3 regions of the Streptomyces sp. NPDC101393 genome follow, and region 1 is predicted to be linked to each of the others. Evidence: riboswitches for the same ligand, from Rfam matches in the RefSeq annotation. Region 1 holds a riboswitch; each other region holds the start of a gene.
The links. A riboswitch is a leader RNA that binds a small molecule or an ion and turns the genes downstream of it on or off. The one in region 1 is predicted to bind cyclic di-AMP.
Positions count from the first base shown of each region.

Region 2: linked by a shared signal. The riboswitch ahead of ACIRQ7_RS20355 (M23 family metallopeptidase) and the one ahead of ACIRQ7_RS19830 (M23 family metallopeptidase) in region 1 are both predicted to bind cyclic di-AMP.
Region 3: linked by a shared signal. The riboswitch ahead of ACIRQ7_RS10010 (C40 family peptidase) and the one ahead of ACIRQ7_RS19830 (M23 family metallopeptidase) in region 1 are both predicted to bind cyclic di-AMP.

Region 1 is NZ_JBIWNU010000005.1:712,108-722,220, forward strand. It holds gene ACIRQ7_RS19805 (DEAD/DEAH box helicase) at 1-327, opposite strand, end outside; gene ACIRQ7_RS19810 (cold-shock protein) at 673-876, opposite strand; gene ACIRQ7_RS19815 (helix-turn-helix domain-containing protein) at 1,874-2,221, shown strand; gene ACIRQ7_RS19820 (PP2C family protein-serine/threonine phosphatase) at 2,459-3,598, shown strand; gene ACIRQ7_RS19825 (DUF2332 family protein) at 3,652-4,974, opposite strand; cyclic di-AMP (ydaO/yuaA leader) riboswitch at 5,361-5,494, shown strand; gene ACIRQ7_RS19830 (M23 family metallopeptidase) at 5,506-6,750, shown strand; gene ACIRQ7_RS19835 (aldo/keto reductase) at 7,033-8,046, shown strand; gene ACIRQ7_RS19840 (hypothetical protein) at 8,219-8,521, opposite strand; gene ACIRQ7_RS19845 (very short patch repair endonuclease) at 8,794-9,180, opposite strand; gene ACIRQ7_RS19850 (PrsW family intramembrane metalloprotease) at 9,250-10,113, opposite strand, start outside.
Region 2 is NZ_JBIWNU010000006.1:112,565-122,677, reverse strand. It holds gene ACIRQ7_RS20370 (GNAT family N-acetyltransferase) at 1-1,368, opposite strand, end outside; gene ACIRQ7_RS20365 (HPr family phosphocarrier protein) at 1,590-1,871, shown strand; gene ACIRQ7_RS20360 (GntR family transcriptional regulator) at 2,319-3,008, opposite strand; gene ACIRQ7_RS20355 (M23 family metallopeptidase) at 3,279-4,091, opposite strand; cyclic di-AMP (ydaO/yuaA leader) riboswitch at 4,104-4,260, opposite strand; gene ACIRQ7_RS20350 (M16 family metallopeptidase) at 4,513-5,880, opposite strand; gene ACIRQ7_RS20345 (M16 family metallopeptidase) at 5,919-7,271, opposite strand; gene ACIRQ7_RS20340 (DNA topoisomerase (ATP-hydrolyzing) subunit A) at 7,570-10,017, shown strand.
Region 3 is NZ_JBIWNU010000003.1:25,233-35,345, reverse strand. It holds gene ACIRQ7_RS10055 (hypothetical protein) at 127-474, shown strand; gene bioD (dethiobiotin synthase) at 491-1,213, opposite strand; gene ACIRQ7_RS10045 (adenosylmethionine--8-amino-7-oxononanoate transaminase) at 1,310-2,614, opposite strand; gene bioB (biotin synthase BioB) at 2,607-3,770, opposite strand; gene ACIRQ7_RS10035 (8-amino-7-oxononanoate synthase) at 3,916-5,145, shown strand; gene ACIRQ7_RS10030 (helix-turn-helix domain-containing protein) at 5,171-6,061, opposite strand; gene ACIRQ7_RS10025 (ATP-binding protein) at 6,335-6,763, shown strand; gene ACIRQ7_RS10020 (LysR family transcriptional regulator) at 6,773-7,690, opposite strand; gene ACIRQ7_RS10015 (LysE family translocator) at 7,764-8,426, shown strand; gene ACIRQ7_RS10010 (C40 family peptidase) at 8,475-8,948, opposite strand; cyclic di-AMP (ydaO/yuaA leader) riboswitch at 8,952-9,117, opposite strand; gene ACIRQ7_RS10005 (hypothetical protein) at 9,434-9,742, opposite strand; gene ACIRQ7_RS10000 (ATP-dependent Clp protease proteolytic subunit) at 9,749-10,113, opposite strand, start outside.

The sequences.
Region 1 (10,113 bases):
GCGTCCCAGGACGTCGCGGCCCGCGAGGGAGTTGGGCAGCGTCGCGGCCTGAATGGGGAACGGCGCGGTCACGCCTTCCGCGGTGAGGGCTGCCAGCAGCTCCGACGGCATGTCCAGCTCGGCGAATTTCTCGGCCGGGGGCAGGGCGGGGGTGTGGGTGACGGGCAGGGCGAACTCCCCCTGCAGCGCCGCGGGACGCCGTCCGCCGTTGCCGGAGCGGCCGCCACCGGAGCGGTTCGGTGTGCCGGAGCGGTAGCCGCCGCGGCCGGAGCCGGACGAGCCGGATGAGCGTGAGTAACGGTCATTCGTGCGAGCGGTGCGGTTCATGGGAGTGCCTTCCTCGATGCGGTACGCCGAGGAATTCCCGGCAGCAACGAGCCGCACGAAGAATCGCAAGAACGAACCGATGAAAAGAAATGGAACAAAGCGGGCCGGGAATATGTCAGCCGTGCACGCCGAAGAGAGGGCGATAACGCCACTGAGAAAGGCGATATCGCTGCCGGGTCATGGAGCCGCTGGATTTGCAGGCTCGCCGCGGCCATGGCGAATGGGCAGGAACAGGCTGCCCCGTGCCGCTGGTGCGGTCATCGCGCGCACCAGGGAATCGTGCAAAAGAACGAGCTGGGGCCCGCACCCCAAGGTGCGGGCCCCAGCTCGGTGTACGCGTCAGCGTCAGGCGGGAACGATGTTCTCGGCCTGCGGGCCCTTCTGGCCCTGGGTGACGTCGAAGGTCACCTTCTGGCCTTCCTGAAGCTCACGGAAGCCCTGGGCAGAGATGTTCGAGTAGTGGGCGAAGACGTCAGCGCCGCCACCGTCCTGCTCGATGAAGCCGAAGCCCTTTTCCGAGTTGAACCACTTCACGGTGCCAGTAGCCATGTCATATCTCCTTCGGGGCAGTGCCCGGAGCCCGCACCGTGCGGACTCCGCAATCGCTGCGTTGATCACCCGTCCGGAGATAAACACCGGAAATACGAAAGCGTTCCCGCCGCATATACCGGCGAGCCCGCTTGCAAGTCTTGGGAACCACAACTGCAACTGAGAGCGACGGTAGCACGGCACCGAAGGCTCCGCACGGCACACCATCCCCGGCATTTCGGGAGCACAAAAAACCCTTGCCGCCACGGTATTCATTTCTATCGTTGCGGCATTAGATATTTGGCATCGCCGCCCGCACCTGTACGGCCGGGGAATGTGCCGCGGCTCCGGCTCGCCGCTGCCGCTCCGCAGGGTCGGCGGCGAGCCGGAGCGGCGGCAGCCGTGGCGGCGTGGCCGGGTGGAGCAGGGCGTGGAGGCGCCAGGCCGGGCCGTGGCCCGCCATGCCGGGCCCAGGGGGGCGCGGCCCGTGCGGCGGGTGGCCGCCGGAGGGTGCGGGGCGGGCCGGCCCTGTTGCCGGAGGCCCCGCAAATCTATGGTGGACGCAGTAGACATTCGTCGTTCACGTGGCTACCGTTTCTCTCGTAGCCAACGAAGTCAGTGCGTCGCGGCAGAGCGGGAAGTGCCGCGAACACGACAGGCGCGGCAGTGGAGTGGCGGAGCCAGGATGTGCAGGGGCCCCGCGGCTGGCTGCCGGGCCGGGCGGCCCGAGGGCCGCCGAGCGTGACTGCACGACAGAGATCAACCGGAAGAGAAGGAAGAGGAGTACAAGCACCATCAGGATCGCCCGAGCGAGGACACGTCCGCTCGGGTACCGCAGGCCCTGGATTGGAAGGTGGTCCCCGGTCACGCAGCTGCGATCCGCGCATCCCCGCCCCCTCGGGCGCGCATGCGACAAGAGACGGTCGGCGCTCAGCGCCGGCAGATGGTGTTGACACCCCTCGGGGCCCTGGTGCCGCACGGCATCAGGGCCCCTCGACGCGTCCTATGAAGAGGTTCGATGACCGCAGAGACTCCCCCGCACACCACCGACAAGTTCGATGACGACGACTACCCCGCGTACACCATGGGCCGGGCGGCGGAGATGATCGGCACCACGCCCGCCTTCCTGCGGGCAGTCGGCGAAGCCCGGCTCATCGTTCCCTTGCGCTCCGAAGGCGGCCACCGCCGCTACTCCCGCTACCAGCTGCGCATCGCGGCCCGCGCCCGCGAGCTCGTCGACCAGGGCACGCCGATCGACGCCGCCTGTCGCATCGTCATCCTCGAAGACCAGCTCGAAGAGGCCCAGCGGCTCAACGAATCCTTGCGCCGACCCGCCGCCGGCCCGGGGCAGTCCACCGCCCCCTGACACTCGGCGTGGGTCGTGCCGCCGCACAGCGCCCCCCGGAACCACGAGCCCCCGCGGCCGGCCCGCTGCATCGCCTGCGCTCAGGCAGCGGAACGCCGATGCCGGGGCGGGCGGGCGACGGGGGCCCGCCTTTCTCATGACCCGACCGGACCCCGAGGATTCGCCGCCCGACCGCGCAGCGGAAAGCCTTGGGTGGTCGAGTGCGCGAGGGGCGGGAGTGGGAAGAGGCCGGTGCGGATGCTTCGAGGCGGGAGTAACCGCGCGGGCGACGGGGAGCGGCGTGCGCGCCGCGACCGGATGTCGCCGTTCGGTCGCCGCCTGGCCCGCTGGCTCCCCGCCATCCTGGTGGTCGGCGGCTTTTTCTTCGACGTCACGACGCCGAGCCGCTATACCGCCGCTCCGTTCTTCTCCGCGGCCCCTCTGGTCGCCGCGCCCCTCTACTCGCTGCGGGGTACCGCCTTCACGGCGCTCGCCGCGCTGGCCGGCGAGGTCCTGGTCGCGAGCTATCACAGCTCCCAGGACCAGCGGGAGTCGATCACCGAGGTCCTCACGGTCTTCGTCGTCGCCGTGCTGTCGCTCGGCATCAACCGGGTCGTGCGGAGGAGCGACGCCCGGCTGGCATCGGTGCGGGATGTCTCGGAGGCCGCCCAGCGAGCCGTGCTGCCGCTGCCGCCCGACCGGCTCGCGGGGCTGTGCATCGCCGCCCGTTACGTGGGCGCGCGGGTGGACGCGCAGATCGGCGGCGATCTCTACGCGGTGCAGGACACCCCGCACGGCGTACGGCTGATCGTCGGCGACGTACGGGGCAAGGGCCTGGAGGCGGTCGAGGCCGCGGTGATCGTCATCGGCGCCTTCCGCGAGGCGGCGGAGCAGGAGGCGACGCTGGAGGCGGTGGCGGGCCGGCTGGAGAGGGCCCTCCAACGGGAGGGCGGGCGGCGCGAAGGGCTCGACCGGTTCGAGGGGTTCACCACGGCCGTACTGGCCGAGATTCCCTCCAAGGAACACTCCGTGCTGCGCGTCCTCAACCGCGGCCACCCGGCGCCGCTGCTGCTCGCGCCGGACGGCGGCCTCCGTGAGCTGGCTCCTGTATCGCCCGCCCTGCCGCTGGGGCTGAGCGACGTGGCGGGGTGGCCGGACCGGGCGGACGAGACGTTCTTCCCCGCCGGATCCCTGCTGTTGCTGTTCACGGACGGGGTGACCGAGGCCCGCGATCTGGCGGGCCGGTTCTACGACCCGCAGGCCCGGCTGCGCGGACGGCACTTCGCGGGGCCCGACGACCTCCTGGACACCCTCTCCGCCGATGTGGCGCGGCATACGGGCGGGCTCCCGGTCGACGATATGGCGCTGCTGGCGGTCCAGCGGCCGTTGGGTGGCTGAGGGCAGGCCGGATCCGGGACGTCGTTCCAGGGCCTGGCATCTCGGCTCAGGTCCTAGTCGTCGAGCTGAGCGGTCCGGTCCTCGCTCCGGTCCGCCGCGCCTGCGCTCTTCTCCTCCTGGAGCCAGTACAGGGTCTGGCCGTATTGGCCGTATTGGCCGTATTGGCCGTATTCGCCGTGCGGGCTGTCTCCGCCTTCCTGGCCGAACCGGCCGTCCCGGCCGTACGCGTCGGCTCGGCCGGCTTCGCTGTACCGGCCCGTGAGCGCGACCGGGTGCTCGTCCAGGGCGAGGGTCAGCAGGTGGCTGTCCTCCGGCCGCAGGGACCGGTGCGCCGGCGCGGTGATCCACGGCAGCACGGTGTGGTGCTCGTGGGAGATCCAGTGCCCGGGGCTGGGCCGCGCGGCGAGCAGGGACCGTACGACGCGGGCGAACTCCTCGCGGCGGGCGGGCGGAAGGGAGCCCAGCGCGGTGGTGTGGAAGACGACGAGCGTCGCCTCGGGCGGCGCCTCGGCGGCGAGCGCGGGCAGCTCGTCGACCGGGTCGCCGCGCCGGATGCGGGGGCGGGGGAACGGCCGTACCGCTTCGACGGCCGCCGCGAGCCGGGCCGCGCGCTCGCCGTCGCCCGGCCAGACGAGGGCCTGCAGCCAGCGGAGATCGTCGGCGTCGGCGACCGGGTCGAGCGGGTCGGGGCCGATACCCGCGCGCCAGACGACCTCGGGGGCGGCGAAGGGTCTCCCCGCCTCCTCGACGGCCGCCTCGGCAGCCGTCCCGAGCGCCGTTGCCCCAGCCGTCCCGGCAGGCGCCCGGACCGCTCCTGCCGGCTCCCCGTTCGTACGGCAGGCGAACGTCACCGGGCTCTGCGGGGCACCGCTGATCACCCCGTCGTCGTACCCGGCCGAAGAGCGATCGTGGTGGCGGTAGCGGTAACGGTCGGGGTGCAGGCACAGCCCCGCCGAGGTGCCGATCTCCAGCAGCGCGAGCGGCTGCGGCAGCCGGGCGAGCAGCGGCAGCAGGGTGGCGCAGCGGGCCGGTTCGTCGGTACGGGCGGAGCGCCGCATGATCACCGCGCGGACCTCGTCCCAGTGCCGGATCGTCCACTCGCGCCAGCGTCCGTACGCGGCCTCGCCGTGCGGCCCCTGCTCGGCGTGCGGGCCGTCGAGATAGCGGACGGCGGCCAGGAGGAGGTCCGGCTGCTGCTTGTCACCAACGGGCAGCGCCCCGGACAGCAGGTCGCAGTACTCGGCGTCCTGGCTGATGCGTGCGGTCAGCTCCTCGTGGGCGGGAGAGCGCCCGCGCGCCTGCCACCAGGAGAACTCCGCGTACCGATCCGCCACTGCCTGCGCGTTGGTGACCACGTTGACGACGTTGACGACCATGATCCGACGTTACTGCTCTCACTCTCCGTAATTGATGGGCACCCCTCCGCATAACGACTCATGCACAATCGCCGCGGGGCCGTTTGGCGAGCCGCGGCCAACTCGCCCGGTTTGGCGTGCCAGTGGGCGCATAAGTCCACGCCAAAGCTTGTGCGCAATACCTGTTGTTTCGCGGGAACGCTTGGAATTCGGATGCCATCTCTATTACTGTCCGATAACGCAGCGCGGTCGTCCCAGCCGTCGCAAGTGGCGGCACCGCGCGGCCAACGCCGAATCCCGCATGCGCACTTCCCGCACCACAGGTCACTCTCCACGTCATTCGTCACGCCACCCGTCTGCGTCACGCCACTCGTGCACGTCAGACAGCTCATGGATGTCTGCACCTTCTGGGAACTGCGCCAAGGGAACCGGGGAACCACCACCTTGGGGTGAATCGGACGCCTCTCGCCGGAGGCGCCCGTAGGAGACCTTCCTGCTCCGAACCCGTCAGCTAACCCGGTAGGCGTGAAGGAAGGAAAGGAGTGCGCCCCCGTGGCGTCCAACAGGCCTGCCCCCGAGGCTCCGTCCGGCTACGACCTCGATGACCGAGGCCCCTTCAACGCCTCCTTCCACGGCGCCGCACCCGGCCTCGGCCTCCATGACGACGATGTCGCCACGGGCAATGGCAATGACGAGGGTGCTGACGGCGGGTCGCTGGGGGAGTGGAATCCCACCGAGGAGTCCCTCCGCCCCGTCCGCGGCAAGCACAAGGTGATCAAGCAGCGCGGCGGACTCGCCCGCAGCGGCACGGTCCTGGGCGTCGGCGTCATCGCGGCGGTCGGCGCCGGCGGAATGGCGACGGCCGAGGACCGCCCGCCGGCCCCGATCTCGATGCCGGACCTCGGCGGAATGGCCGACGACCTGGCCGACAAGATGCCGGACGCCGCGTCCCTCCCCGGAATCGGCACCCTCATATCCGACTCCGACTCGGAGGCCGACTCCGACGCCGGCCCGGATTCGGGTACGGACGCCGAGCCCGGCTCCGGCACCGCTGCCGCCGCAGGCCCCGACTCCGCCACCGCTGCGTCACCTGCCGCCGCCGGCCCGCTCTCCCGGGCCGGCCTCAGCCAGGACGAGGCCGCAGGGGGCAAGGACGCCGGCGAGGCGCTGCGCCACCGCATCCTGCAGCAGGCCGACGCGCAGCAGGGCGCCGCCGAACAAGAAGCGCGCGAGGCCGCGGAAGCGGCCGCCATCAAGCAGGCCGAGCAGGACGCGGCCGCGAATCATCAGCAGGCCGAGCAGGACGCGGCCCGCAAGAAGGCGGCCGAGGTGGAAGCCAAGCGCAAGGCCGAGGAAGCAGCCCGCGAGAAGGCGGAGGCCGAGCGCCTCGCCGAATTGGCGAAGAGCTTCCTCGCGCCCGTCTCCTCGTACACCCTCACCGCGAGTTTCGGCCAGGCCGGCGACCGCTGGTCGGCGGACCACACGGGGCAGGACTTCGCCGCACCCACCGGCACCCCCGTCAAGGCGGTGCACTCCGGCACCATCACACAGGCGGGCTGGGCCGGCTCGTACGGCTACCGCGTCGTCCTCACCCTGGACGACGGCACCGAACTCTGGTTCTGCCACCTGTCCTCCATGGTGAAGACCTCCGGCAAGGTCAACACCGGCGACGTCATCGCCCGCGTCGGCGCCACCGGCAACGTCACCGGCCCGCATCTCCACCTGGAGGTCCGCCCGGCGTCCGGCGACCCGATCGACCCGATGCCGTGGCTGCGCGACCACGGGGTCAACGTCTGACGGACTCGGAGGCGATGTCTGACGGTCCCGGGGACGATGTCTGACACCGACGGGTGTCAGCGTCTGACGGCCTCGGGGTCGATGCCTGGCACCGATGGGGCAGCGTCTGACGCCCGCGGGTCAACGTCTGACACCGACGGGTCAGCGCCTGACGCCCGGGGGCCGAGGTCTGACACTCACGGGTCAACGTCTGATGCCGACTGGCCCGGGACGACCGCTGTCATGTGCGGTGTTGGGGGCGGCGGGGGAATATCTCCCTCCGCCCCGACGCTGCAACCACGCATGACCGCCACACACTCCACCGGCCCGGCCACGCCTTCCGGAAGCTCCGGCATCCCCGGAAGCGCAAGCCCCTCCGGCACCGCCCGCAAGCCGCTCGGCTCGCTCTCCGTCTCGCCGCTGTCCCTCGGCGGCAACGTCTTCGGCTGGACGGCCGACGAGGCGGAGTCCTTCGCCGTACTCGACGCGTATGTGGCCGGCGGCGGCAACTTCATCGACACCGCCGACGTCTACTCCGCCTGGGTGCCGGGCAACAAGGGCGGCGAATCCGAGACCGTCATCGGCAACTGGCTGGCCGCGCGCGGCAATCGCGACGACATCGTCATCGCCACCAAGGTCGGCGCCCACCCGGACTTCAAGGGCCTCTCCGCCGCCACGATCAAGGCCGGCGTCGACGCGTCGCTCGCGCGCCTGCGCACCGACCACATCGACCTCTACTACACCCACTACGACGACGAGTCGGTCGAGGTCCCGGAGTTCCTCACCGCCCTCGACGACCTCGTCCGGGCCGGCAAGGTCCGCGAGATCGCGGCCTCCAACATCTCCGCCGCGCGCCTGAGCGAGTCCCTGGACTTCTCCCGCCGCGAGGGCCTGGCCCGCTATGTCGCCCTCCAGCCGCACTACAACCTGGTCTCCCGCGACACCTACGAAGGCGAACTCGCCGACGTGGCTGCCCGCAACGGTGTGGCCGCGGTCCCGTACTACGCCCTCGCCTCCGGCTTCCTGACCGGCAAGTACCGCCCGGGAACGGCCGTCGACAGCGCCCGCTCGTCGAAGGCCGGCGAGTACTTGGCCACCGACCGCGGCCCGCGGGTCCTCGCGGCCCTCGACGAGGTGGCGCAGGCCCACGCCGCCGAACTCGCCACCGTCGCCCTCGCCTGGCTCGCGGCCCGCCCCACGGTCATCGCCCCGATCGCCAGCGCCCGCACGGCCGCCCAGCTCCCGTCCCTCCTCGCCGTCGCGGACCTCACCCTCACCGAGGCCGAACTCACGCTGCTGAACGAGGCATCCGCGTAGCAACCTGCCGCCCACTCTGCACGTACGGGCACGCGACGCCGGCGGGCACGCCACGATGGTGGGCACGCCGGGGGGCGCGCCAGACCTGCGGGCACGCCACACCTGCGGACCCGCCACACGTGCGGGCACCAACCGGGGGTCGGGTCCACGCGGCCCGGCCCCCGACCCGCCCCTACGGCCGGCGGTCGACCGCCACCCAGGAGGCGAGCGCCACCCCACCGGCCACCGCGCACACCGAGGGCCACGCCCCGATCTTCTTCGCCAACGGATGCGACCCGGCGAACGCCGCCACGTAGGCCCCACTGAGCGCGGCCGCCGCAGCCCCACCGGCCTTCCGCTGCCACCCCCGCGCCGCCACGGCCCCGGCCGCCGCAAGCGCCACCCCACCCAACGGCCGCTTCTTCGTCCAACGGGCGACGCCGTAACCGGCCACCAGCCCGCCTGCCGCCACCACACCTGCCGGTACGCCGACCATCTCGGAAACCTCCACATCGCGGACAAAGACCGTCACCGAGCCTACGCGCGGGCCCCATCGGCGGATCGGCGCGGCCGTCCGGGGAGAGCGAGACGCGATCGGCGACGTGTGGGGTGGGGGAGGGCGCACTGAAGACATCCGCGGACGCGCTCTTCACGGGATGGGCCGCGAAGAACAAGGCCACCCTGCCGCACAGGCCCGATCAGGACCCTGCCGCGCGAGCCCGATCAGGACAGCGGGAGCCCGATGCCCGAAAGCCGCACCCCGGGTGTTCAGCGACGGCGCCGCTGTACGGCGGCGACCTCGTCCGTCACCCGCCCGGCGACCGTCGCCGGGTCCTCGTGTTCCCAGAAGCGCAGAACCGTCCAGCCTTCCTCCACGAGATGCTCGGTCGTCTCACGGTCACGGGCGATATTGCCGTCGAGCTTCTTGCGCCACCAGTCGGCGTTGGCCTTGGGACGGGTGGCGTGTTCGGGGCAGCCGTGCCAGAAGCAACCGTCGAGGAAGATCGCGATCTTGCGTCCGGGGAAGGCGATGTCGATGGTGCGGCGGGGGTAGCCGGGCACGCGGCGTTGCAGTCGATACCGGAGACCGGACGCGTACAGCAGACGTCGTACGGCCATCTCGGGTCCGGTGTCCCGACGGGCCTGGAGGCTCATGCGAGCGGAGACGCCGGGGGACGAGGGCGTGGCGGGCACAGGGCCATTGTGCCGGCGGGCCAGGAGCGCTCAGTGGTTCCGGTCGCCCGGAGGAGATGCCGGGGACGTCGGCTGTGGTGGGACCGCTGCCCCGAACCTGCTCGCCCACGCCCCCTCCAGCGCCGCCCGTCCCCACTCCCGGTGGTGCCACAGGGCCAGCAGCAGTTGCTGTTCCCGGGTGGTGAAGTCCGGTCCGGGGCCGGTCAGGTGGGCGCGGCGGCGGTGGAAGGAGAGGGCGGTGGCGAGGGCGGTGTATTCGGTGACGGCGCGGGCGGCGGTGGGACCGTGGCTCTGGTGGGCCAGGTCGCGGGCCAGGGCGCGGGTTCTGAGGGAGGAGAGGGCGGTGGGTTCGGTGGGGGTGAGCCAGCCGGCGGTGATGTACGGGGCGAGGTAGCCGCGCAGGGACTGGAGTTCCTGGTGGCGGGTCCAGATGGCCAGCCCGGTGACCGTGAGGAAGACGGGGACCATGAGGAGGCCGTAGACGGTGAGGAAGCCGTCGTCGCCGAGGGACGAGGCGGCGTTCCAGATGGCGTGCAGGAGTACGGCGGTGAGCAGGCCCAGGAGGACGAGGGCGATCCGGGCTGCGTGGCGGCGGGGGTAGCGGGTGGCGGCGGCGCCGCACGCGATGCCGGTGAGGATCGTGAAGAGGGGGTGGGCGAAGGGGGAAATGATGATGCGGAGGAAGAAGGTGCCGGCGGTGAGGGAGTCGAGGCCGAAGTGGCCCAGGGACCGGTCCTGCCCGAAGGCGTTGCCCAGATAGAGGATGTTCTCGGTGAAGGCGAAGCCGGTGGCGGCGATGCCGGCGATGACGATGCCGTCCGTGATGCCGTCGAAGTCCCGTCGGCGGAAGCGGTAGAGGAGCAGGACGGCGGCGGCCTTGACCGATTCCTCCAC
Region 2 (10,113 bases), on a different contig from region 1:
CTTGGCGACCACCACTGGTTTCACGGCGGCGGTGCGGCGGGCGAGCCGGGCGAATTTGCGCGGGTTGCCGATGGACTCCAGGTAGAGGATGACGACGTCGGTGTCCGGGTCGTCGTACCAGTACTGGAGGAGGTCGTTGCCGGAGACGTCGGCGCGGTTCCCGGCCGAGACGAAGGCGGAGATACCGGCGATGCCGTCGTCACCGGGACCGCGGGCGTGCAGCCCGCTGAGCAGGGCGATACCGATGGCGCCGGACTGGGTGAAGAGCCCGATGCGGCCGGTGCCGGGCATCCGCGGGGCGAGCGAGGCGTTCAGCCGGACGTCGGCGGCGGTGTTGATCAGGCCGAAGGCGTTGGGCCCGATGAGCCGCATGCCGTACGAGCGGGCCTGCTGCAGCACGGCGCGCTGCAGCTCGCGGCCTTCGGGGCCCGATTCGGCGTACCCGGAGGACAGGATCAGCACGCCCTGGACGCCGTGTTCGCCGCAGTCGCGGACGACCTCGGGGACACGGGCGGCGGGGACGGCGATGACCGCGAGGTCGACGGGGTCGGGGATCTCCCGCAGCGAGCGGACGGCCGGCACGCCTTCGGGGTCGAGCCGGTCCGTGCCCTCGGGGAAGGCGTGGTTGACGGCGTGCACGCGGCCCGTGAAGCCGGAGTCGAGGAGGTTGCGCAGGGTGGTGCGGCCCACGCCGCCGGGCGCCCGGCCCGTCCCGATGACGGCGACCGAGCCGGGGGCGAGCAGCCGCTGGACGGAGCGGGCCTCGGCGCGCTGCTCGCGGCCGCGCATCACGGCCATCGACTGCTCCGTCGGCTCGAGGTCGAATTCCAGACGGACGACGCCGTCCTCGAACCGGCGCTGCTGGGTGTAGCCGGCGTCCGTGAAGACCTTGATCATCTTGGTGTTCGCGGGCAGCACCTCCGCGGCGAAGCGGCGGATGCCGCGCTCGCGGGCGACGGCGGCGACATGCTCAAGGAGGGCGGAGGCGACACCGCGGCCCTGATGGGCGTCCTGGACCAGGAAGGCGACCTCGGCCTGATCGTCCTCGGGGTCCTTGGCGGGCAGCCCCTGGTCGTTGATGCGGTCGTAGCGCACGGTGGCGATGAACTCGCCGCCCACGATGGCGGCGAGGCCGACCCGGTCGACGTAGTCGTGGTGGGTGAAGCGGTGGACGTCGCGGTCGGACAGGCGCGGGTAGGGCGCGAAGAAGCGGTAGTACTTCGACTCGTCCGAAACCTGTTCGTAGAAGGAGGTGAGCCGCTCGGCGTCATCGGGGGCGATGGGGCGGATGCGGGCCGTGCCGCCGTCACGCAGCACCACGTCGGCTTCCCAGTGGGTCGGGTAGGCGTGGTCCGGCGACGTCTGCATGCGGACAGCGTACGGCCGGGCACCGACAACCGGCTCGGTATGCGTAGTCTCGGAGAGCGGGGCAGGACCCGGGCGCCGGAACGACCACGGAACCCGGCCCTCCCCGCACGGTCCTGCGCCGGAAGGCCGGGAGCAGGAAGGCCGTGGCGATCGGCTTCCGGACCACTCCGGCACCGTGCGACACTGGTCTAGACAACAGTCACGACTCGAAGGGCAACACCATGGCTGAGCGCCGCGTCAATGTCGGTTGGGCCGAGGGCCTGCACGCCCGCCCCGCCTCGATCTTCGTCCGTGCGGCCACCGCGGCCGGCGTCCCGATGACGATCGCCAAGGCTGAGGGCAACCCCGTCAACGCGGCCTCGATGCTCGCGGTTCTGGGCCTCGGCGCCCAGGGTGGCGAAGAGATCGTGCTGGCCTCCGACGCCGAAGGCGCCGAGGCCGCGCTCGACCGCCTGGCGAAGCTCGTCGCCGAGGGTCTCGAAGAGCTCCCCGAGACCGTCTGAGTCCTTCAGGACCACCCAGCTTCTGCGGCCCCGCAGCGGCGACCGGAAACGGCCGCCGCTGCGGGGCTTTTTCTGTCGCCGGGTGTGGTGACGTACGAAGGGGGCGGATCCGGGTGGGCGGTTCCTTGCGCGCGATTCGTTGCGCGCTTTGCTTGCACGCGTCGCTCGCACGCTTCCGCTACGCGCTTCGGCGGTGCGCTTCTGCAGTGCGCGAACGGGAACCCGCTCCCCCGCGATAAAACTCTCCGGGAAACCGGCCCCTGGGCACCCGCCATTCCCCGGCACGCACCCGGAATGCGGAATTCGCGCACTCCGCAACCGGAAATCCGGAAACGGAAAGCCGGACACCCGAAAGCGGAAAGGGGAAAGGGGAAAGGGGAACAGCCTATAGCTCGCCCCTCACATGCCCTCCGCCCATTCCGTATCTCTTTGTATACGGGGCGATTGTTAATGGCGGGCGCGCGCCGTGTTGACGGGTCGTTTCGCCTCCCTCACCCCGGCCGCGACGGGACGCCGCAACCTGTGGGCCGGAAGGGCGCTCTCGATGTGCGCCGCCATCAGGGAGCGCGCCCGCCCGGCGTCACCCCGCGCCACCGCGTCCAGCAGCGCACCGTGCTCGTCCCACGACTCGGCCACCCGCGCCGACGGCTCCACCGTGTACATCCACTCGATCTTGCGCCGCAGCTGGGTCAGCTGCGCCGTCAGACTGGGGCTGCCGGCCGCCTGGGCGAGCGTTTCGTGGAACCAGCCGTCCAGTTGGCGCAGATCCGCAGGGTGGCCGTGGCCGGATCGCTCGCGCCCCAGGCGCACCAGACCGCGCAGCACCTTGAGGTGCGCCGTGCTGCGCCGGACGGCCGCGCGGGCGGCGCCCAGCGGCTCCAGCAGGGCGCGGATCTCCAGGAGGTCGGCGGCCTCCTGCTCGGTGGGCTCGGCGACGCAGGCACCCGCGTGATGGCGGGTGGTGACGAAACCCTCGGACTGCAGGGTGCGCAGCGCCTCACGGACCGGCACCCGGGAGACGCCGTAACGCGCGGCCAGGATGTCCTCGATCAGCCGGCTCCCCGGCACGAGCGCGCCGGAGACAATGTCCTCGCGAATCGCCGTGCACACCGCATGCGCGGAAATATGGCCTCGCATCGTCCGTGCCTCCGCCGCAATCCCGGGAAATGGCCGCCGACCGGCGACTATTTCCGTGATTCTATTCGACCGGGACGGATTTTTGACGGGCTCCGGTTATTCATGGATATCTTTTGGCCAAGGGCGTGCGCCCACACACCTGCCGCTGCCGCGCGGCCGACCCGGCCTGCCCCCGATGAAGCCCCGCCGACGACGAAGCCCCGGCCGGGGCCGGGGCTTCGGGGCTTCGGGGGGACGTGCGGTGCGTGCGGTGCGTGCGGTGCGGGACCGTCAGACGTTGACGCCGTGTGCGCGCAGGTACGCGATCGGGTCGATGTCCGAGCCGTAGTCAGGGCCGGTGCGGGCCTCGAAGTGGAGGTGCGGTCCGGTGACGTTGCCGGTGGCGCCGGAGAGCGCGATCTGCTGCCCCGGGGTGACGCTCTGCCCGACCGAGACGGAGAACGACGACAGGTGGCCGTACTGGGTGTACGTACCGTCCTTCATCTTGATCACGACGTTGTTGCCGTACGCGCCCCCGTCGCCGGCCTCGACGACGGTGCCGGCGCCGACGGCGTGCACGGTGGTGCCGGAGGCGGCGTGGAAGTCGATGCCGGTGTGGCTACCGGAGGACCACAGTCCGCTGGAGGCCTGGTAGCCGGTGGAGACGTAGGAGCCGGCGACGGGCGCCACGAAGGTGTTGAGGCGCTTGCGCTCCTCCTCGCGGGCCGCGCGCTCCTTGGCCTCGCGCTCCTTCTTGGCCTTCGCCTCGGCCTTCTTCTTGGCCTCCTCGGCGCGCTGCTTGGCCATCTCGGCGACCTTGCGGGCCTCGGCCTCGGCCTTCGCCTGCGCGGCGGCGGCCTCGGCGTCCGCCTGCTGCGCGTCGGCCTGCGCGGCGATCCGGTCGGCGAGCTCGTCGCCCACCACGACGGCCTGCGTCAGGCCGGTGTCGTAGGTGGGTGCCTCGTCCGTGGCGGCCAGCGCCGGCGAGGCCACGGAGGCGACGACGCCGGAGGCCGCGAGGGTGGCTATGCCGGCGATGTTGCGGGTCGTACGAGCGGTGCGGCTCGCACGGCGGTGCTTCCCGGTGGCACGGGTGAACGCCATGTGCTGGCTTGTCCTTTCCTTCCTTCTCGCCTACCGGGTTAGCTGACGGGTTCGGAGCAGGAAGGTCTCCTACGGGCTCCTCCGAAGAGGGGTCCGATTCACCCCAGGGGACATGTGGGTCCCCGGCTCCCCTGGCTCGCGCCGTACGGGGACTCGGCGATGACTGTCCGGTGCCACGGTTGCGGCGTACGTCTGACGAACAGCCGGACTGACGCTAATCGGGACATCTTTCAATCGGCAAACAGAACCGTCTCTTTGTGCCGTACGCCACAGGAGCACCACGCAACCAGCCGCTGCATTCCGGACATAAAGGGGATCCCGTGGCGTCCATACGCCACGGGATCCCGAATAACCCGATATGACCAGGGGTCACCAGCGCCTGCCGGACCGTCTCTCCGGCCGCCGGCGCCCGCCCCAGGGGTCAGCCGCTGACGACCGTCACCTCGCCGATGCCCAGCGCCTTGACCGGCTCGGCGATCTGCGCCGCGTCGCCCACCAGGATCGTCACCAGCCGGTCCCCCGGGAAGGCGTTGACCGCGGCGGCGGTCGCCTCGACCGTGCCGGTGTCCACCAGCCGGGCGTACAACTGCGCCTGGAAGTCGTCCGGGAGGTGCTGCTCCACCTGGTCGGCGAGCGTGCCGGCCACGGCCGCGGCGGTCTCGTACTTCAGCGGCGCGACCCCGACGAGGTTCTGCACGGCCACATCCCGCTCGGCGTCCGTGAGGCCCTCCGCCGCCAGGGTGCGCAGCACCTTCCACAGGTCCTCCAGCGCCGGCCCGGTGGAGGCGGTGTCCACCGAGCCGCTGATGGCGAGCATCGCGGCGCCCGTGCCGTCGTCGGAGGAGCGCAGCACCTGGCCGAAGGCGCGCACCCCGTAGGTGTAGCCCTTCTCCTCGCGCAGCACCCGGTCCAGACGGGAGGTGAGGGTGCCGCCCAGGCAGTACGTGCCGAGCACCTGCGCGGGCCAGACACGGTCGTGGCGGTCGGCCCCGATGCGGCCCAGGAGCAGCTGCGTCTGGACGGCGCCGGGGCGGTCCACGATCACCACCCGGCCGGTGTCGTCGGCGGTGATCGGCGACGGCTTCAGCGGCTCGGCGGTGGAGCCGGTCCACGCGCCGAGGGTGTCGGCGAGCGCCCCGTCCCGGTCGACGCCGGTGAAGTCGCCGACGATCACGGCGGTGGCCGTCGCGGGCCGCACATGGGCGTCGTAGAAGGCGCGGACGGCCGCGGCGTCGATGCGCTCGACGGTCTTCTCGGTGCCCTGACGGGGCCGCGACATCCGGGACGTGGCCGGGAACAGCTCCTTCGAGAGCGCCATCGCCGCACGCCGCGCCGGGTTGGCGAGCTCGTGCGGGATCTCGTCGAGACGGTTGCGAACCAGCCGCTCGACCTCGCTCTCGGGGAAGGCAGGGGCACGCAGCGCGTCGGCGAGCAGGCCGAGCGCGCGGCCGAGGCGGGATGCCGGCACCTCGAGGGAGACCCGCAGCCCGGGGTGGTCGGCGTGTGCGTCGAGGGTGGCGCCGCAGCGCTCCAGCTCGGCGGCGTACTCCTCCGCGTCGTGCTTGTCGGTGCCCTCGGACAGCGCCCGCGCCATGATCGTGGCGACGCCGTCCAGACCCTCCGGCTCGGCCTCCAGGGGCGCGACGAGGTTGATCTCGACGGCGACGACCTGCTGGCCGGGGCGGTGGCTGGTCAGGAGGGTGAGCCCGTTGGCGAGTTGGCCGCGCTCGGGGGCCGGGAAGGCCCACGGCTTGGGCGCGCCGCCCCGGGGCTGGGGGTGGAAGTCCATGGTGCTCACGGGGGATTCCGCGCCGGCGGTGAGGTCGCTCACTGGGCCGCCTCCTCTGCGTTGTGGTCAGTGGTCCCGGCAGCCGCGTCGGCCGGTTCGGTGGGCTCGTAGACGAGCACCGCGCGGTTGTCGGGGCGCAGCCGGGCCTTGGCGACCGCCTGCACCTCCTGCGGGGTGATCTCCAGGACGCGGTGTACGGCGCTCAGCGCGAGCTGAGGGTCGCCGAACAGGACCGCGAAGCGGCACAGTTCGTCGGCCCGGCCGCTGACCGTCGCCAGGCGGTCCAGCCATTCGCGCTCCAACTGGGCCTGCGCGCGCTCCATCTCCTCCGGGGTCGGACCCTCGGCGGCGAAGCGGGCCAGCTCCTCGTCGACCGCGCTCTCGATGCCCGGGACCTCCACGCCGCCGGACGTCTTGACGTCCAGCCAGCCGAGCGACGGCGCGCCCGCCAGCCGCAGCATCCCGAACCCGGCCGCGACGGCGCTGCGGTCGCGGCGCACCAGACGGTTGTAGAGACGCGAGGACTCGCCGCCGCCCAGGACGGTCAACGCCAGGTCGGCGGCGTCCGCCTCACGGGTGCCGTCGTGCGGCAGACGGTAGGCGGCCATCAGGGCACGGGAGGGGACCTCCTCCTCGATGACCTCACGCAGCTCGGCGCCGAGGACCTCGGGCAGCGTGCCGTCGCGCGGCGGCTGCTTGCCGTCGTGCGAGGGGATCGAGCCGAAGTACTTCTCCACCCAGGCCAGCGTCTGCGCGCTGTCGATGTCGCCGACGATCGACAGAACGGCGTTGTTGGGCGCGTAGTACGTACGGAAGAACGCCCGCGCGTCCTCCAGGGATGCCGCGTCCAGATCCGCCATCGACCCGATGGGGGTGTGGTGGTACGGGTGGCCCTCCGGGTAGGCCATGGCCGTCAGCTTCTCGAAGGCCGTGCCGTAGGGGACGTTGTCGTAGCGCTGGCGGCGTTCGTTCTTGACGACGTCGCGCTGGTTCTCCATGGACTCGTCATCGAGCGCGCTGAGCAGCGAACCCATGCGGTCCGCCTCCAGCCAGAGCGCGAGCTCCAGCTCATGGGCGGGCATGGTCTCGAAGTAGTTGGTGCGCTCGAAGCTCGTGGTGCCGTTCAGCGAACCGCCGGCGCCCTGGACGAGCTCGAAGTGGCCGTTGCCCTTCACCTGGGCGGACCCCTGGAACATCAGGTGCTCGAAGAGGTGAGCCAGGCCTGTACGGCCCTTGACCTCGTGTCGGGAGCCGACGTCGTACCAGAGGCAGACCGCCGCGACCGGGGTCAGGTGGTCTTCGGACAGCACCACGCGCAGGCCGTTGGCCAGCCGGTGCTCGGTCGCTGTCAGGCCGCCGGAGCCGGCTTGTTCTGTGGCCGTGTGACCCATGGGCATGTACGTCCCTTCGATCCGCTTGCGAGGAAGTTCTGTCACTGTATGCAAGCGCGTCGGCATCTGGCGAAGTTCCCGTCCGAGCAGCCCCGTACGGGCGCCGCGGTTCGGCACCTCCGGGGGCCGAAGGGGGAGTCGCGGTCGGCGTTGTCAGTGGGGCGGGACACAATGGTCCGCGTCAGACTCAGGCAGACTCACGGGTCGATCCACCAGTTGATCGGTCCCACAGCTGGTTCTCCCCACAGCCGGCTGACCCACATCGGCAGTAGACGCAGCAGAAGGAGCCGCAGCCGCGATGGCCCGCCGCAGCACGAAGACCCCGCCGCCGGACGACTTCGAGGAGAGGATCCTCGACATCGACGTCGTCGACGAGATGCAGGGTTCCTTCCTCGAGTACGCGTATTCGGTCATCTACTCACGCGCCCTGCCGGACGCCCGCGACGGTCTCAAGCCCGTGCACCGCCGCATCCTCTACCAGATGAACGAGATGGGCCTGCGGCCCGAGCGGGGTTACGTCAAGTGCGCCCGGGTCGTCGGCGAGGTGATGGGCAAGCTCCACCCCCACGGCGACGCGTCCATCTACGACGCCCTCGTGCGCATGGCGCAGCCCTTCTCGATGCGGCTGCCCCTGGTGGACGGTCACGGCAACTTCGGCTCGCTGGGCAACGACGACCCGCCCGCCGCGATGCGGTACACCGAATGCCGGATGGCGTCGGCGACCTCCCTGATGACGGAGTCGATCGACGAGGACACCGTCGACTTCGCACCGAACTACGACGGCCAGGAGCAGGAGCCGGTCACGCTCCCCGCGGCGTATCCGAACCTCCTGGTCAACGGCGCGTCCGGCATCGCGGTCGGCATGGCGACGAACATGCCGCCGCACAACCTCGGCGAGGTCATCGCCGCCGCCCGCCACCTGATCAAGCACCCGAACGCCGACCTCGACACCCTGATGCGCTTCGTGCCGGGCCCCGATCTGCCGACGGGCGGCCGGATCGTCGGCCTCGGCGGCGTGCGGGACGCGTACGAGAAGGGCCGCGGCACGTTCAAGATCCGCGCCACGGTCGCCGTCGAGGACGTCACCGCCCGCCGCAAGGGCCTCATCGTCACCGAACTCCCCTTCACCGTCGGCCCCGAGAAGGTCATCTCCAAGATCAAGGACCTGGTCGGGTCGAAGCGGCTGCAGGGCATCGCGGACGTCAAGGACCTCACCGACCGCGAGCACGGCCTGCGGCTGGTGATCGAGGTCAAGAACGGCTTCAACCCCGAGGCCGTACTGGAGCAGCTCTACAAGCTCACGCCGATGGAGGAGTCCTTCGGCATCAACAACGTCGCCCTGGTGGACGGCCAGCCGCTGACCCTGGGCCTCAAGGAACTCCTCGAGGTCTATGTCGACCACCGCTTCAACGTGGTGCGCCGACGCAGCGAGTTCCGCCGCACCAAGCGGCGGGACCGCCTCCACCTGGTGGAGGGGCTGCTGACCGCCCTGATCGACATCGACGAGGTCATCCGGCTGATCCGCTCCAGCGAGAACAGCGCGGCGGCCAAGCAGGCCCTGATCGAGCGCTTCTCGCTGAGCGACATCCAGACGCAGTACATCCTCGACACCCCGCTGCGCCGGTTGACCAAGTTCGACCGGATCGAGCTGGAGTCGGAGCGCGACCGCCTGCAGTCCGAGATCGAGGACCTCACCCGGATCCTTGACTCCGACAGCGAGCTGCGCAAACTCGTCTCCGGCGAGCTGGCATCGGTCGCGAAGAAGTACGGCACCGACCGCCGCACGGTACTGCTGGAGTCGGCGGGCGCCACAGTGGCCGCGGTGCCGCTGGAGGTCTCCGACGACCCCTGCCGGGTGCTGCTGTCCTCCACCGGCCTGCTGGCACGTACGGCCTCCGGCGAGGTGTCGTTCGACACCGAGGCCAAGCGCGTCAAGCACGATGCGATCGTCTCGGCGGTGCCGGCGACGACCCGCGGCGAGATCGGCGCGGTGACGTCCCTGGGCCGGCTGCTGCGGATCTCGGTGATCGACCTGCCCCAGCTCCCGGACACCGCCGCCGCGCCCAACCTCTCCGGCGGCGCCGCACTCTCCGAGTTCCTGACCCTCCAGGACGGCGAGCGGCTGATCTGCCTGATGACACTGGACGAGTCCTCACCCGGCCTGGCGCTCGGCACCGAACAGGGCGTCGTCAAGCGCGTGGTGCCCGACTACCCCGCCCACAAGGACGAGTTGGAGGTCATCACCCTCCGCGACGGCGACCGCATCGTGGGCGCCGCCGAGCTGCGCACCGGCGAAGAGGACCTGGTCTTCATCACCGACGAGGCGCAGTTGCTGCGCTATCAGGCGTCGCAGGTGCGCCCTCAGGGCCGTCCCGCGGGCGGCATGACCGGCATCAAGCTGGGCGAGGGCGCGAAGGTGATCTCCTTCGCCGCCGTTGATCCGGCCGCCGATGCCATGGTGTTCACCGTCGCCGGGTCGCACGGCACGCTGGACGATTCGGTGGCGACGGCCAAGCTCACCCCGTTCGACCAGTACCCGCGCAAGGGCAGGGCGACCGGCGGAGTGCGCTGTCAGCGGTTCCTCAAGGGTGAGGACACCCTGACGCTGGCATGGACCGGGGCCGCTCCGGTGCGCGCCGCGGACGCCAAGGGCGCTCCGCTGGAGCTGCCGGAGGTCGATCCGCGCCGGGACGGCTCGGGGGTTCCCCTGCTGAAGCCGGTCGCGGCGCTTGCCGGGCCGGTGTAGCGAGGCGGTGGGTGCGTGGTGTGTGGTGCGACGTGGCGTGGCGTGGGTGTAGTGCGGCGGTGAGGGGCGGCCGCGGGTAGCCGTTTCACGTCAGCC
Region 3 (10,113 bases), on a different contig from region 1:
GCCGCGCATCGGGCCGATGAGCGACTGAACGGGACCCGCCGCATCCCCGTATCACTCACTGTCCGCTCCGGGCCAAGAGCGGGCGCTCCCCTGCGGGGCATCGATCCGAGACGTGAGGACGGGCTCATGACCGACCCCAGTAACCCCCAGCTGCACGCCCTGCCCGACGGAGACGCCGAAGTGCGTCTGGTGCTCCGCTTGCAGTGGGAGGACGTCGCCGCCCTCGGGCAGGAAGCCGGACGGCTCGCCGCCCAGCTCCAGCGCCCGGTGACCCTCGACGAGGCGGCCGGCCACCGGCTGCGCACCCGGCAGTCCGCGGCCCACGCCAAACTGCCGCCTCAGGAGCGGTCCCAGCCCACCGCGGTGCCCACGGCCTCCGCCACCCCGACCTCCCTGTCGGCCCGCTCCCCGGGGGACCAGGCCCGCCAGGCGATCGAGAGGATCAACGGAACCGCCGGACACGAGACGGCTTAGGGCGTCGTGGGGCGGATCAGGCCGTGCCGGCGGGGCCCGGACCCCGGCCGTCGCAGGTGCCCGACCCGCCGAGGGCAGGCGCGAGCCAGCCGGGGGCCGCCGCGCGGAAGTCGTGCGGCGGCAGGGCGCCGGAGCCTTCCGGGACCAGGCCGAGAAGGGGGGCACCGGCGGCGGTCGGAAGGTCCGCGAGGTTGCAGCGGGAGGCGAGGTCAGGGACCGCGGGCCAGCTGCCGACGATCACGCCGGGGGATTCGAGTCCGTATGTGCGCAGGGCCAGCGCGGTCAGCGCGGTGGCGTTGAGCGTGCCCAGGCCGGCCTGCGCGACCACCACGACGGGCGCGCCCGCCAGCCGCGCGGCGTCGGCGAGGGTGTTGCCCTCGGCGTCGAAGCGTACGAGGAGGCCGCCGGCGCCCTCGACCAGGACCAGATCGTGCGAGGCGTCGAGCTTGGCGGCGGCCTCGGCGATCCCGGCGGGCGTGACCGGCGGCATACCGGCCCGGTGTGCCGCGGTCGCGGGGGCCAACGGGTCCGGATAGCGGGCCAGTTCGAGGGTGGTGACCGGGCCGGCCAGCCGCTCGACCTCGGCCGCGTCGCCCGCCTCGTGGGGGGTGACACCGGTCTGCGCCGGCTTGAGCACCGCGACCGAGCGCCCCTGGCCGAGCGCCGTGGCGGCGATGGCGGCGGTACTGATGGTCTTGCCGATTTCCGTGCCCGTGCCGGTCACGAAGAGCACCGACATGGTGGCCTCCGACTCTCTGATGACGATGGTGAGGGGGTGCAGGGGTGAAAGGGGTGAAAGGGGTGAAAGGGGTGAGGCGGGGGAGGTGGGCCGAGGTCAGCCCGCCTCGGCCGCCGCGCCGACTGCCGCGCAGATCCGGGCCACATCGTCGTCGCCGGTGATGTACGGCGGCATGGTGTAGATCAGGTCCCGGAACGGGCGCAGCCAGACTCCCGCTCGGATCGCGGCGCGGCTCGCCGCGGCCATGTCCACCTCGTGGTCGAGCTGCACGACTCCGATCGCGCCCAGGACGCGGACGTCCCGCACCCCCGGGATGTCCCGGGCCGCGGCCAGACCGTCCCGGAGGCCGGCCTCGATCCGTGCGACCTCCTGCGCCCAGTCGTACGAGAGCAGCAGGCCGATGGAGGCGTCGGCGACGGCGACGGCGAGCGGGTTGCCCATGAACGTCGGGCCGTGGGCCAGCACGGGCACGTCGCCGCGGGAGATGCCGTCCGCGACGGCGGTCGTGCACAGCGTCGCCGCCAGGGTGAGATAGCCGCCGGTCAGGGCCTTGCCGACACACATCACATCCGGTGCGACGGCGGCCTGTTCGGCGGCGAAGAGGGTGCCGGTACGGCCGAAGCCGGTCGCGATCTCGTCGAAGACGAGCAGCACGCCGTGCGCGTCGCAGGCCTCCCGCAGCACCCGGAGATAGCCGGGGGAGTGGAAGGACATCCCGCCCGCGCCCTGCACCACGGGCTCCACGATGACCGCGGCCAGCTCATCGGTGTGCCGGGCGATCAGGTCGCGCAGATGCGCCGCGTACGCCTCGTCGGGCGCGGCGTCGAAGCCGGCCGGCGGTGCGTCGGCGAAGATCTGGCGCGGCAGCGCGCCCTGCCACAGTTCGTGCATTCCGCCGTCGGGGTCGCAGACGGACATCGGCTGCCAGGTGTCGCCGTGATAGCCGCCGCGCCACGTCAACAGCCGTTGCTTGCGGGGCTGTCCGACCGACCGCCAGTACTGGAGGCACATTTTGACGGCGACCTCGACCGACACCGATCCGGAGTCGGCGAGGAAGACGTGCTGCAGCGGCTCGGGGGTGATGTCGACCAGCCGCTTGGCCAGGCGTACGGCGGGCTCGTGGGTGAGCCCGCCGAACATCACATGGCTCATCCGGTCCAACTGGCCGCGTGCGGCGTCGTTGAGAACCGGGTGGTTGTAGCCGTGCACCGCCGACCACCACGACGACATGCCGTCCACCAGCTCGCCCTGGCCCTCGACCGGTTCGGCCAGGCGCAGGCGCACGCCGGACGCCGACTCGACCAGCAGCGGCTCGGACCGGCCGGGCATCGGCCCGTAAGGGTGCCAGACGTGCTGCCGGTCGAGGGCGAGCAGTTCGCGGGGGGTGAGCGGATCAGGCATTGGGCGGGAGGTCGGTGCCGGCGCCGCGGCGGCGTACCGAGACGAGGTTCCGGCGGGCTTCCTCGGTGGGGGCGGGGACGGTGGCGGCGAGCGTTTCGGCCGCACCGGCCGGCTGCCCCGCGTCCGCGTCATCTGCGGCCGCGTCCGCCGCCCTGCGGTGCTGAGGGAGCGTCGTGGTTTCGGCGCCCTCGACCTCGAAGCCGGCGTCCTCGATCATCGCGAGGTCGTCCTTGCCCGCCTGGCCCTCACTGGTCAGATAGTCGCCGAGGAAGATGGAGTTGACCAGGTGCAGGGCGAGAGGCTGCAGGCTGCGCAGGTGCACCTCGCGGCCGCCGGCCAGCCGTACCTCGGAGTCCGGGCAGACGAACCGGACCATCGCCAGGATGCGCAGCGCCCGCTGCGGGTTGAGGTTCCACTCGCCCGCGAGCGGGGTGCCCTCCATGGGGATGAGGAAGTTGACCGGGACGGAGTCGGGGTCCAGGTCGCGCAGCGCGAAGACCACGTCGACGAGGTCCTCGTCCGTCTCGCCCATGCCGGCGATCAGCCCGGAACACGCCGACATGCCTGCCGCCTGGGCCTGCTGGACGGTGGAGACGCGGTCGGCGAAGTCATGGGTGGTGCAGATGTCGCCGTAGGTGGCTTCCGAGGTGTTGAGGTTGTGGTTGTACGCGTCGGCGCCCGCCTCGCGCAGCCGTCCGGCCTGGCCGTCGCTGAGCAGACCGAGGCAGGCGCACACCTCGATGCCCTCGTTCTGCTCCTTGATGGCGGAGATGGTCTGCGAGACGCGGTCGACGTCCTTGTCCGTGGGGCCGCGGCCACTGGCGACCAGGCAGACGCGCTTGGCGCCGCCGGCCACGCCCGCGGCGGCCGCCTTGGAGGCGTCATCGGGCTTGATCCAGGTGTACTTGAGGATCTCGGCCTTGGAGCCCAGCCGCTGGGAGCAGTACGAGCAGTCCTCGGGGCACAGGCCCGACTTCAGGTTGACGAGATAGTTGAGCTTGACCCGCCGCCCGAACCACTGGCGGCGTACCTTCCCGGCCGCGGCCACCACATCGAGCAGTTCGTCGTCGGACGTCGCCAGCACGGCGAGCGCCTCTTCGCGGGTCGGCAACTCACGTCGCAGCCCCTTGTCCACCAGTGTGTTCAGCAGGTCCATGGCGTTGATCCTTGCTTACGCCACCGCCCCCGGCCAAGGAGGATTCCCACAACGACGACGGATCGGGGTGTGTGTATCGCCACACCGTGGCCTGGCGGAACGACCGCTAACGTCTATCGACAGCCAACAATCGAGAAGGATGCCGATGCTGCAGGACTCCGCCCCGCCGCAGGTCCACGACGCCCTGCCGGCACCGCCCGCGCTGCCGGGCCAGGGGGCCCCGCGGGATGTGCGCGGTGCGGCCTTCGACTGGATCGACGCGGCGGGCGCCGAGCGCCGGCGCGCCGGTCTCGTCCGCACCCTGCGGCCCCGTCCCGCGGAGTCCCCGCTGCTGGATCTGGCGAGCAACGACTACCTGGGGCTGGCCCGCCATCCCGAGGTCACGCGGGGCGCGGCACAGGCCGCACACCGCTGGGGCGCCGGCGCGACCGGGTCCCGGCTGGTGACCGGGAGCACCGAGCTGCACGCCCGGCTGGAGCATGAACTCGCCGAATTCTGCGGCTTCGAGGCGGCTCTGGTGCTTTCCTCTGGTTATGCCGCGAACCTCGCGGCCGTCACGGCCCTCACCTCAGACGGCACCCTCATCGTCTCCGACGCCGGCAACCACGCCTCCCTGATCGACGGCTGCCGCCTCTCCCGGGCCCGCACCGCGGTGGTCCCGCACGCCGGTCCGGAAGCCGTACGCACGGCGCTGGCCGGGCACGACGGGCGGGCACTGGCGGTCACCGACTCGGTGTTCTCGGTCGACGGGGATGCCGCGCCGCTGCCCGCCCTCGCCGAGGCCTGCCGGGCGTACGGCGCCGGGCTCGTCGTCGACGACGCGCACGGGCTGGGGGTGCTGGGCGAGGGCGGACGCGGCGCACTGTCGGCCGCCCGGCTCGCCGGCGACGGCGATGTGGTGGCCACCGTGACGCTCTCCAAGTCGCTCGGCTCCCAGGGCGGCGCCGTGCTGGGCCCGGCCCGGGTCATCGAGCATCTGGTCAACACCGCCCGGTCGTTCATCTTCGACACCGGACTCGCGCCGGCGGCCGTCGGTGGCGCGCTCGCGGCGCTCCGGCTGCTGCGCCGCGAACCGCAGCGCGCGGCGCGGGCCGGGGAGGTGGCCAGGGCGCTGCACGGCAGGCTGACGGCGGCGGGCCTGACGGCGGTCCGGCCGGACGCCGCGGTGGTCTCCGTACGCGCTCCGTCCCCGGAGCAGGCGGTGCGCTGGGCCGCCGACTGCCGCGAGGCCTCCCTCCAGGTGGGCTGCTTCCGTCCGCCGTCCGTGCCCGACGGGATCTCCCGGCTGCGGCTCACCGCCCGCGCGGACCTGACGGACGCGCAGATCGACGAGGCCGTCGGCACGATCGTGGCCACGGCGCCCGACCGCCGCTGAAGGGCGGTGCGCCGGCCGGGCGCTCTCATCCGCTGCCGTCGTCCCGCTGGAGGCCCGCGAACCGGGCCAGGACCTCACGCGATTCCGCGTACGGGAGGGCGTCCGCGCGCAGAGTGGCGAAAGCGTCGCCGTACGCCCTGAGTTCTTCTTTCCGTGCGAGATGGAGACTGCTCACCAAATGGTCGAGAACGACCACATCCAGGTCCGGGGTGAGCGGAAAGGAGAGGATGACGAAAGGCCCGGTGATGCCGATATGGGGACCCGCGGAAAACGGCATGATCTGTAAACGGATATGCGGCAGCCGGGACATCTCCAGAAGATGCCGCACCTGGGCGGCCATCACCTCGGGACCGCCCACCGGCCGCCGCAGCACCGCCTCGTCCAGCACCGCCGACACCTCCAGCGGACGGGAGCCCCGCAGCACCGACTGGCGCGCGATCCGCACCTCCACCAGGGCGTCGATCTTTTCCTGCGGCAGCCCGGTCAGCGCGGCGGCGGTGGCCGCACGGGCGTAGTCGGGGGTCTGCAGCAGCCCGGGAACCACCATCGTCTCCAGGGTACGGGCGTGTGCGGCCTCCGCCTCCAGACTGAGGAAATCGCGGTAGGCGGGCGGCAGCAGCTCGCCGTAGGCGTGCCACCACTCCCGGCGGGCCGCTGTGCGGGCGCCGCGTGCGCCGCGCCCGCACAGCGCCGTGAGGAGCGTGCGCAGCGCGTCGTCGGTCACGCCGTACGCGTCGAGTAATCGCTCCGCGTCGGAGGGGCGCAGCCCGCTGCGGCCGGTTTCGATGCGGCTGACCTTCGACTGGTGCCAGCCCATCAGCCGGGCCGCCTCACCGCTGGTGAGCCCGGTGAGGGACCGCAGGCGCCGTAACTCCGCGCCCAATTTGCGGCGGCGCACCGCGATTCCGTTGTGCATACAGCCTCCTGGCGAGGGAAGCCTCGCGCGTGGGTTCCGGCGTCGGTCCTGGTTTCGGATCCGTGCGCTCAAATACGTTCTCGCGTAGCAGAGTTCACCGCTTCGAGCGACAGATTTATATATATCTTGGTGGATCGACCACCACACCGGCAGCTTGGGTGGCACTCTGGCGCAAAGCAGTATTCCGAGGCCGAAACGGTGTCCCGACCGGCATCTCGATTTCCCGGCGGATGCGCCGGAATCGGACCTCGGCGGGAAAGGGACGGCGTCGCGATGGCAGACCACCAGGAATCCTCACTCACACTGCCGAGCGACCCGGCCTCGGTCATCGTCGCGCGAAGACATGTACTGCGAGTGCTCGGCGAATGGGGCCTGCCGGCCGACACCGGGACCGCCGACGCCGTCCGCCTGATCGTCTCCGAACTCGCGACCAACGCCGTCCAGCACACCTTCGGGCAGTCACCGACGTTCACCGTCGACATGCGGCTGGAGCGCGATGAGCAGCTGCGCATCGGCGTCACCGACAGCTGTCCGCGCTGGCCCCAACGGCTGCCGGCCGCGGTTCAGCAGGACAACGGCCGGGGCATGGTCATCATCCGCTTCCTCGCCGCGGAATCCGGCGGGCGGCTCACGGTCGTGCCCACCGCGTCCGGCGGGAAGACCGTGTGGATCGCGATGCCGTGGACCCTCGTGCTGCCCTGAGCGCGCGCGTCACTGCGCGGGGGAGTGCCGGGTGAACGCCCCGTGCAGCAGGGCCCGCAGGGTGTCGGCCGCCGGGGTGCCGCCGCCGGGGCGGTAGGCGATCGAGATCGTACGGTGCAGCTCGGCCCGGTCCAGGTGGCGGATCCCCAGCGGGGTCACCGAGCCGGTGGCCATCATCTCCGGCACCACCGCCACCCCGAGCCCCGCACTCACCAGCGCACACACCACCGCGTAGCTCGGCGATTCACAGCGCACCGCCACGCTCGCCCCGGCCGCCGCCAGCGCCTCCTCCACCTCGCGCCGGTTGGGGTTGGCCGGCGCCATGCTGACCAGCGGCTGCCCGTCGAGTGCGGCCAGCGGCAGCCGCCCGCTCCCCGCCGAGAGGGCGTGCCCGGGGGCCGTCACGAGCACCAGCTCCTCGGTCAGCAGCGGCTCCAGCCGCACCCCGTCCGGGACGGACGACACCTCGCCCGGCACATACGCATGCGTCAGCGCCAGATCCACCTCGCCGAGCGCCACCGCAGCCGTCCCCAGCGGCGGTACGTACTCCGTGACGCTCAGCTCCACATCGGGGTGCGCCCGCCGGAACGAGCTGAGCGCGGGCGGCAGCAGATGCGTCCCGGCGGTCATGAACGTGCCCACCCGCAGCCGGCCACCGGACAGCCCCGTCAGCCGGGACAGCTCGTGCCGGGCGAGATCCAGCTCGTCCAGCACCCGCCGGGCCCGTACGAGCAGCAGCTCCCCGGCCGCGGTCAGCCGCGCGCCCCGGTGGTGGCGCACCAGCAGTGCCGCCCCGGCCTCCCGCTCCAGCTTGGCGAGCTGCTGCGAGAGCGCGGGCGCGGTGTAGCCCAGCCGGGCGGCGGCGCGGGTGATCGACCCGGCCTCCGCCACCGCCACCAGAGCAGCGAGCCGCGTGGGGTCGTACATATAAGAACCTCTTCAGGCAGACCAAGAAGATTGCCAATACCCATTAAAGGCTCCGACCGGCGAAGCTGGCTGCATGGACGGACAGCTGATCGCCTTTTCCGGAGTCGCCGCGGGCATGGTCGCCATGCCGGGCGCGGACTTCGCGGTCGTGGTGCGCAACGCCCTCGACTCGCGCCGGGCGGGGGTGGCCGCCGCGGTCGGCGTCGCGGGCGGACTGCTGGTGCACACGGCGCTCGCGGTGGCCGGGCTCGCGGCCGTCCTCGTCGCCGTACCCGCGCTCTTCGGTGCGGTCCAACTCCTCGGCGGAGGCTACCTGTTGTACCTGGGGTCGCGCGCGCTGATCGCGGCGGCCCGCCGCCCGGCGGCAAGCGGGGACGCCGAGTCCGCCGGGCAGGACGGCGGGGACGCCGCGGTGCCGGCGCACCGCCTCGGCACCGCGGCGAGCCTGCGCCAGGGCTTTTTGGCCAATGCGCTCAACCCCAAGGCGCCGGTGCTCTTCCTCAGCCTGCTCCCGCAGTTCGTTCCCGCGGACCGGCCCGCGCTGCCCCGCACCTTGCTGCTGGCAACGATGGTCGTCGCCATGGCCCTGGTGTGGTTCCCCGCCGTCGCCCTCCTCGTCGACCGGCTGGGCAGCCTGCTGCGTCGCCCCACGGTCGCCCGCGCACTGGAGGCCACGACGGGCGCGCTGCTGACCGTGCTGGGCGGCGTCCTCCTGGTGGAGTTGGCGCTGGCCTGATGACCGGCGCCCGCGCCGTCAGCACCGCACGCCCCGCCGCCCGTACGGTCAGCCGACCCGTCCGTACGACACCGAGCGGCTCCAGATCTTCTCCAGCCGCACCACGGTGCCCGGCTTCGGCGCATGCCAGACCTGGCTGCTGCCCGCGTAGATGCCGACGTGGTAAATGCCCTTGCCCGCATGGAAGAAGACCAGGTCACCGGTTCTGCGGGAGCCGGCCGGCACGTGCCGGGTGCGACGGTACTGACCGGTCGCCGTACGGGGCAGGGCCTTGCCCGCCCGCCGGAACGAATACAGCATCAGCCCCGAACAGTCGAAGCGGCGTGGTCCTATGGCGCCGTACTGGTAGGGGGAGCCCTCTTTGGAGGCGGCGATCCGCAGCGCCTTGGCCGATACGGCTGCCGCGTCGGCGCCCGTGGTCCCTCCTGGGGCGAGTGTGGTGCCCGCGACGGTGGCCAGGGTGAGGGCGGAAACGATGCCGGCTCGTGCCAGCAGATTCGGCACATACATGCGCATGGTCATGCGCGACCCTTCGTCAGCCGCCTGCGAAGGATGACCTGTCGGGTTCGGGCAGGCGAAGATGCCCGGCCTTGCGTACGGCTTCACCCCAAGGAGCCCGTCGGCCGTGGCGGCCGTGGCCCCGTCGTGCTCGGGTCCTCCGCTCCTGCCGATCCATCAGCGTCGACCGGACATCCGGGACGGCGGCAGGATAAGGCGCCCGTCCGGACCGCCCCGTCGCTGTGGCGGGGTCTTGTCGTCGGAGGGATCGTTACGCACCGCGCACCCGAAATCCGAGTTGAAAATGCCCTATGTGAGATTCGCCACATTTGGGCTGATTGGTTACAAACGTCCCTTTTGGGGTAGTTCGAAGGGGGCTTCCGGCCCCGGGACCAGCGGCGAAACATGAAGTGCCGCACGAAGTGCGTGCGCCCAACGCAATTCGCCGCCCCCATATGGCAGGCACGGACGCTACGCCGTACGTGCGGGCCGGACGGGACTGTGTCGCCTCAGATGTCGGGCGGCGCCGGGACCGTCAGCAGGCGGGTGCGGCGTTCACCGCCCAAGACCCGCAGCGCGCGGGTCAGTGTCGCCGCATGCAGTTCACTCTCGCCGCGGTCGTGCATCACGGTCAGCGCATCACGCAGCGCGGTGGCTCTGCCGACCAGGGCCTGGGCGGCCCGCAGGCTGCTGTAGGTGCCGTCGCAACGGGCCGGGTTGATGCGGCCGAGCAGGTCGATCACCTCCAGATAGCGGTCGATGAGATCTCCCTCGGCCCGCGTCAGCGCGGGCAGCGGCGGCAGTTCGGGGGGTAGCATCCGGGCTCACCGCGCGCCGGGCGACGGCTGCTTGCGGGTACGGGTGAGCGCGTCGATCAGGCCGTATTCCTTGGCGGCCGGGGCGTCGAAGATCGTGTCGCGCTCGATGTCGGCCGCGATCCGTTCGCGGGACTGCCCGGTGTGCCGCGCCAGCATCTCTTCCAGCAGGGCGCGGGTGCGCAGCAGTTCGTCCGCCTTGATCTGCAGATCGGTGGCCTGGCCCTGCACCGGTTCGCCGAACGAGGGCTGATGGATGAGGACCCGGGCGCCCGGCAGGGCCAGCCGCTTTCCGGGGGCGCCGGCGGCCAGCAGGACCGCCGCGGCGGAGGCGGCCTGGCCCAGGCAGACGGTCTCGATGTCGCAGGAGACGA